Regions from separate parts of the Bradyrhizobium sp. USDA 327 genome, predicted to be linked through region 2. Evidence: riboswitches for the same ligand, from Rfam matches in the RefSeq annotation. Region 2 holds a riboswitch; the other holds the start of a gene.

Region 1 (3,168 bases), 1.6 Mb from region 2:
GTAGGGCGCAATATCGAGAATGCCGGGATTCGGCACGGGGCGGGACATCTTCAACTCCGAAATGGCGAGGCGCGCGATTTACGATTTCGCCCCGGTCGGGGGCACCGTATAGCGCGTTGCGTGGCTGCCGACGAGAGCTGTGGAGCGAACCGAGGCCCCCGCCTCGATCAGGGCAGCCCTGATCTTGTCGATGCTGGTCGAGCTGGTGACCGAGACCAGCAGCGCCGCGCCATCGAAGGCGGTATCGGGCACCGCCACGATCTCGGCCAGCGGCGACAGGGCGCGCGCGACCTCGGCGTTCCACCCGGAGACGCGCACGCTGAAGGTCTCGACCTCCGTCACCAGGGCGCTGTCGGGGACGCGCGAGACCGCGAACACCGGCATCGCCGCCGGATGATCGGCACGTTCGACGAAGGGCATCCGCGCGATGATCTTCGGCGCGCCAGCTGCCTCCAGCGAGAGCCACCACGGCGTGCGGCTGGAGGTCGCCGAGACGAGCGCCAGATCGCCCTTGGATTTCGCCACCGCTTCGACCGCGGCCTGCGCGCTGAAATGCGCGACGTAGGGCACTGTAAAGCCGAAATGGAAACGCGCGGAGTCACGCATCGCCGGCTCGCTCACCGAGATGTCGGCATGCACGGAGAACGGCGCCTGCACATAGGTGAAGGTCGAGATGATGACGCGCCAGATGCTCTCGACCGTGTCGAGCGGCAGGATGCCGCGATGACGCTGCACGATCTCGCGCATCATGGAAGCCTCGCGCGCGGGGCGGAACGCCGAGCCGACCTCCTGGGTCTGCTTCACCTGGATCAGGCGGTCGATGATGTCGCCGCGCTGCATCAGCAGGCGATGCATGCTCTCGTCGATCGCGTCGATCTCCTTGCGCAATTCCTGGAGCGATGGTGGCGCGGGCGGACGTTGGGACATGTCTGGTGGTCGATCGTTGCGATGGGGAATGTCCTGATTAGGCAGTCGGGGCGGCGAAAGCAAAGAGAAATGACGGCCTTTTTGGCCGATGAGACGGAGACGAATTCGATCGATCCGGACCGCGACTTGACGAAAACCGCCCAAGACGGTAGCTTTTGCCTGTTCCGTGGTCATTTGAGCCGGCCGGCTTGCAGCCACGTTAAAAAACTCGCTAAACAGGCCGGGGACGCTTCCGATCCCGGCCGAACCTATCGTTCAGGCCGGGTTTTTCATGGCCTGATTCCAGCGGCGGTCTGACGGCAGTCGCAAACGAGGTCGATGATGGTTGGCGTCAAGTCCGTACCCAGTCCTGCGATCAGCGCCGACGAACGGTCGCACGAGGTGGATCACCCGAGCTCGCAGGTCGCCCATTTCGGCGCCGAACAGCCGCTGCGGCTCGATTGTGGCGTCGATCTCTCCCCGTTCCAAATCGCCTACCAGACCTATGGCGAGCTCAACGCCGATCGCTCCAACGCCGTTCTGATCTGCCATGCGCTGACCGGCGACCAGCATGTCGCCAATGTGCATCCCGTCACCGGCAAGCCTGGCTGGTGGGAGACGCTGGTCGGCCCCGGCCGGCCTATCGATCCCAAGCACTACTTCATCATCTGCTCCAACGTGATCGGCGGCTGCATGGGCTCGACCGGGCCGGCGTCGATCAATCCCGCCACCGGCAAGGTCTGGGGCCTGGATTTCCCCGTCATCACCATCCCCGACATGGTGCGTGCGCAGGCGATGCTGATCGACCGGCTCGGCATCGACACGCTGTTTGCCGTCGTTGGCGGCTCGATGGGCGGCATGCAGGTGCTGCAATGGACCTCGGCCTATCCCGCCCGCGTGTTCTCCGCGCTGGCGATTGCCTGCGCAACGCGGCACTCGGCGCAGAACATCGCCTTCCACGAACTCGGGCGCCAGGCCGTGATGGCCGACCCCGATTGGCACGGCGGCGGCTATGCCGATCACGGCATCCATCCGCATCGCGGGCTCGCGGTGGCGCGGATGGCGGCGCACATCACCTATCTCTCGGACGCGGCACTGCATCGCAAGTTCGGCCGGCGCATGCAGGACCGGGAGCTGCCGACCTTCTCGTTCGACGCGGATTTCCAGGTCGAAAGCTATCTGCGTTACCAGGGCTCGTCCTTCGTCGAGCGCTTCGACGCCAACTCCTATCTCTATCTGACGCGCGCGATGGACTATTTCGACATCGCGGCCGATCATGGCGGCGTGCTGGCGAAGGCGTTTGCGGGAATCCAGACCCGCTTCTGCGTGGTCTCCTTCACCAGCGACTGGCTGTTCCCGACCTCGGAATCGCGCGCGCTGGTGCACGCGCTGAACGCGTCGAGCGCGCGGGTGTCGTTCGCCGAAATCGAGACCGATCGCGGCCACGACGCCTTCCTGCTCGACGTGCCCGAATTCTTCGACATCTCCCGCGCCTTCCTGCAATCGGCAGGCAAGGCCCGCGGGCTCACCCTCAAGGACCGCTAGCCATGTCTGTCCAGGAAGTGCTGCCGCTGGGCGGGCTTTCGTCCGCACAGTCCGGTCAGTTTCGCGCCGATCATCTGCTGGTCGCCGAGATGGTCAAGCCGGGCTCGAAGGTGCTCGACGTCGGCTGCGGCGAGGGCGATCTGCTTCAGCTGCTCGAGACCCGCGGCATCGACGGGCGCGGCATCGAGCTGTCGCGCGAGGGCGTCAACCGCTGTGTCGCCAAGGGGCTCGCGGTCGTGCAGGGCGACGCCGACACCGACCTCGTCAACTATCCCGACGACGCCTTTGACTACGTGATCCTGTCGCAGACGCTGCAGGCGACGCGGCAGCCGCGCGTGGTGCTGGAGAACCTGTTGCGCATCGGCCGCCGGGCCATCGTCTCGTTCCCGAATTTCGGCTTCTGGAAGATGCGGCTGCAGCTCCTGATCGGCGGCCACATGCCGCGCACGGAGAACCTGCCGGCGACCTGGTACGACACCGCCAACATCCATTTCTGCACCATCAAGGATTTCGTCGAGCTCTGCGACGAGATCAACGTCAAGATGGAGCGCTCTGTCGCGCTCGATCTCTACGGCCGCCCGGTGCCGCTGAACCTGCCCTGGTGGGTGTGGAACATGTTCGGCGAACAGGCGGTGTTCCTGCTGAGCAGGGGCGGGGGGAAATAGCATCTCTCTGTCATTCCGGGGCGCGCAAAGCGCGAGCCCGGAATCCATCGTG
Region 2 (3,168 bases):
CAACATCGGCATCGGCATCCTTCGGCATCGCGTCGGTGCGCTGGCGGAGCAGGCCGAGCGCGAGCTGGCGCAGGGACGTGCGCCGGATGTCGACAACGCGGCGATCGCGAACGAAATGTCGGTTCTGGGGCGTTTCCTGATCACCAAGCGGCCGGGCGACATTGCGTCCTTCAAGACGCCCGGCCTGCGAAATATCCTGGTGACCGCGCCCTACTTTCACGACGGATCGATGGAAACGCTGTGGGACGTCATGGATCACTACAACAAGGGCGACGGCGTCGCTGACGCGTGGCTCGATGAGGACATCCAGCCGCTGGCGCTGACGGAGCCCGAGATCGACGACGTGGTGGCGTTGATGGCGGCACTGACCAGTCCGCAATACAAGGACGCCGGCGACAAGGAGTATGCGCGACAGCTCGTACTATCCAAGGTGAACCGTCCGCAGCGCGATACGGCACGCGCCTTTGGTCCGAAGCCGCCACGGCCGAAGCCGCCGCTTTGAGCCATGGTTCACGCGCAGCACTTGCTGACACTTACACCCGAAAATGCTTGCTCAGCTTCAGGCCCTGCGCCTGGTAGTTCGAGCCGATGCGCTGGCCGTACATGGCGTCGGGGCGGGCGAGCATCTTTTCATAGACGAGGCGGCCGACGATCTGGCCGTGCTCGAGGATGAACGGCACCTCGCGCGAGCGCACCTCAAGTACGGCGCGCGCGCCCTGCCCGCCAGCGCCGGCATAGCCGAAGCCGGGATCGAAGAATCCGGCATAGTGCACGCGGAACTCGCCCACCAATGGATCGAACGGCACCATCTCCGCGGCGTAGTCGGGTGGCACCTGCACAGCTTCCTTGGAGGCGAGGATGTAGAACTCGCCGGGATCGAGGATCAGGCTACCGTCGGGGCGGGCCGAGATCGGCTCCCAGAAGTCTTCGACCGCATAGCCGGAGCGGCGATCGACGTCGACGACACCGGTGTGGCGCTTGGCGCGATAGCCGACGAAGCCGCTCGCCTTCTCGCCGGAGAGATCGACGGAGACGGCGACACCGCCGGAGAGGTCGGCATCGTCGATGTCGACGAGGCGCTCGGCGGCATGCAGCGCCTCGAGCTCGTCGGCATTGAGGATGGCATCACCAGTGCGGAAACGCACCTGCGACAGGCGCGAGCCCTCGCGCACCAGCACCGGAAAGGTCTTCGGGCTGATCTCGGCATAGAGCGGGCCGTGATAGCCGGCGCCGATCATGTCGAAGCGGCGGGTGCCGTCGGCGATCACGCGGGTGAAGACGTCGAGCCGACCGGTCGAGCTCTTGGGGTTCGCTGCCGCGACGATTTCCGGCGGCAGCGCCAGGCTTTCCAGCAGCGGCACGATGTAGACGCAGTTGGTCTCCAGCACCGCGCCGTCGGCAAGGCTGAACTCGTGCAGCTTCAATTCATCGATGCGTTCGGCGACCGTGGCGCCGGGACCGGGCAGGAAGCTCGCGCGGACGCGATAGGCGATATCGCCGAGGCGCAGATCGAGGCTCGCCGGCTGGATCTGGCTTTCGACGAAGTCGTATTCGGGCAGGATGAGCCCCGCTTCCGCCATCGCCGCGATCATGCGGTCGGGCAGGATACCATTGGCGTCGGCGGCGACCGTGAACGTCAACCGGGGGTCCTCATCAGGGCTCTCTTGCATCCCGACATACGGGAAAAACAGCCTTTTACGGCTAGCCGATGGACGCCTTGACGGAAAGGGCATTGCGGAATATGAGCATCACTTATCCCGTGGTGATTTGAGCCGGCCGGCTTGCAGCCACGTTAAATAAGTCGCTAAACAGGCCGGGGACCTCTGTGATCCCGGCCAGTGGAGATATCCAGGCCGGTTTTTTTGTGACCGTTTGCGCATCGAATGGTCATGTCGGAGGGTCCTATGTCGAAGTCGCCTGCCAACTACCGTCCCGAAACCCGCCTGGTCCATTCCGGGACCCTGCGCTCGCAATTTGGCGAGACGTCGGAGGCGCTGTTCCTCACCCAAGGCTACGTCTACAACAGCGCCGAGGAGTGCGAGGCGCGGTTCAAGGGCGAGGATCCCGGCTTTATCTATTCGCGCTACTCCAACCCCACCATCGCGATGTTCGAGCGCCGCATGATCGAGCTCGAAGGCGCCGAAGCCGCCCGCTCGGCCGCGACCGGCATGGCCGCGGTGACGACCGCGATCCTCGCACCGCTCAAGGCCGGCGATCACGTCGTGGCCTCGCGCGCCTTGTTCGGCTCGTGCCTTTACGTCATCCAGGACTTGTTGCCGCGCTACGGCATCGAGACCACGCTGGTCGACGGGCTCGATCTCGACCAATGGCAGCGCGCGCTGAAGCCCAACACGAAAACGTTCTTCCTGGAGAGCCCGACCAACCCGACCCTCGACGTGCTCGACATCCCCGGGATCGCCGAGATCGCGCACAAGGGCGGCGCGCGGCTCGTGGTCGACAACGTGTTCGCAACTCCGATCTGGCAGAGCCCGCTCGCGCTAGGGGCCGACGTCGTCGTCTATTCCGCGACCAAGCATATCGACGGCCAGGGCCGGTGCCTGGGCGGCATCATCCTGTCGTCGGAAGCCTTCATCGCCGAGCACATCCACAATTTCATGCGCCAGACCGGCCCCTCGATCTCGCCGTTCAATGCCTGGGTCCTGCTCAAGGGCCTGGAGACGCTGGCCGTGCGCGTGCGCGCGCAGACCGATACCGCAGCGCGCATCGCCGAGGTGCTGGCGAGCCATCCGAAGATCTCGCGGCTGGTCTATCCCGGCCGCGCCGATCATCCGCAGGCAGCTTTGGTGAAGAAGCAGATGCGCGGCGGCTCGACCCTGGTCGGCTTCGAGGTCAAGGGCGGCAAGCAGGCCGCGTTCCGCGTGCTCAACGAGTTGAAGCTTGCGAAGATCTCGAACAATCTCGGCGACGCCAAGAGCCTCGTCACGCATCCGGCGACGACGACCCATCAGCGCCTGAAGCCGGAGGACCGTGCCGCGCTCGGAATCAGCGAGGGGTTCATTCGCTTCTCCGCGGGGCTCGAACATGCCGACGACCTGATCGAGGATCTGACAGCGGCGCTGGAGAAGGCGTGAAGGGGGAATGGCGAATAGTGAGTGGCGAATGGATCCCTATTCGCTACTCGCCATCCCCTGTTCTCTCTACATCGGC

Evidence for each region. Region 2 has a riboswitch for S-adenosylmethionine ahead of ABIA42_RS35760 (O-succinylhomoserine sulfhydrylase). Riboswitches for the same ligand answer to the same signal wherever they lie in the genome.
Region 1: linked by a shared signal. The riboswitch ahead of ABIA42_RS28520 (homoserine O-acetyltransferase) and the one ahead of ABIA42_RS35760 (O-succinylhomoserine sulfhydrylase) in region 2 are both predicted to bind S-adenosylmethionine.

Annotation. Positions count from the first base shown of each region.
Region 1 is NZ_JBGCCW010000001.1:6,034,147-6,037,314, reverse strand. Features, by position in the region: gene hisC (histidinol-phosphate transaminase) at 1-48, opposite strand, end outside; gene ABIA42_RS28525 (chorismate mutase) at 79-927, opposite strand; SAM riboswitch at 1,084-1,163, shown strand; gene ABIA42_RS28520 (homoserine O-acetyltransferase) at 1,249-2,451, shown strand; gene metW (methionine biosynthesis protein MetW) at 2,454-3,116, shown strand.
Region 2 is NZ_JBGCCW010000001.1:7,591,317-7,594,484, reverse strand. Features, by position in the region: gene ABIA42_RS35770 (cytochrome-c peroxidase) at 1-502, shown strand, start outside; gene ABIA42_RS35765 (2'-deoxycytidine 5'-triphosphate deaminase) at 534-1,670, opposite strand; SAM riboswitch at 1,750-1,829, shown strand; gene ABIA42_RS35760 (O-succinylhomoserine sulfhydrylase) at 1,905-3,092, shown strand; gene ABIA42_RS35755 (SGNH/GDSL hydrolase family protein) at 3,159-3,168, opposite strand, start outside.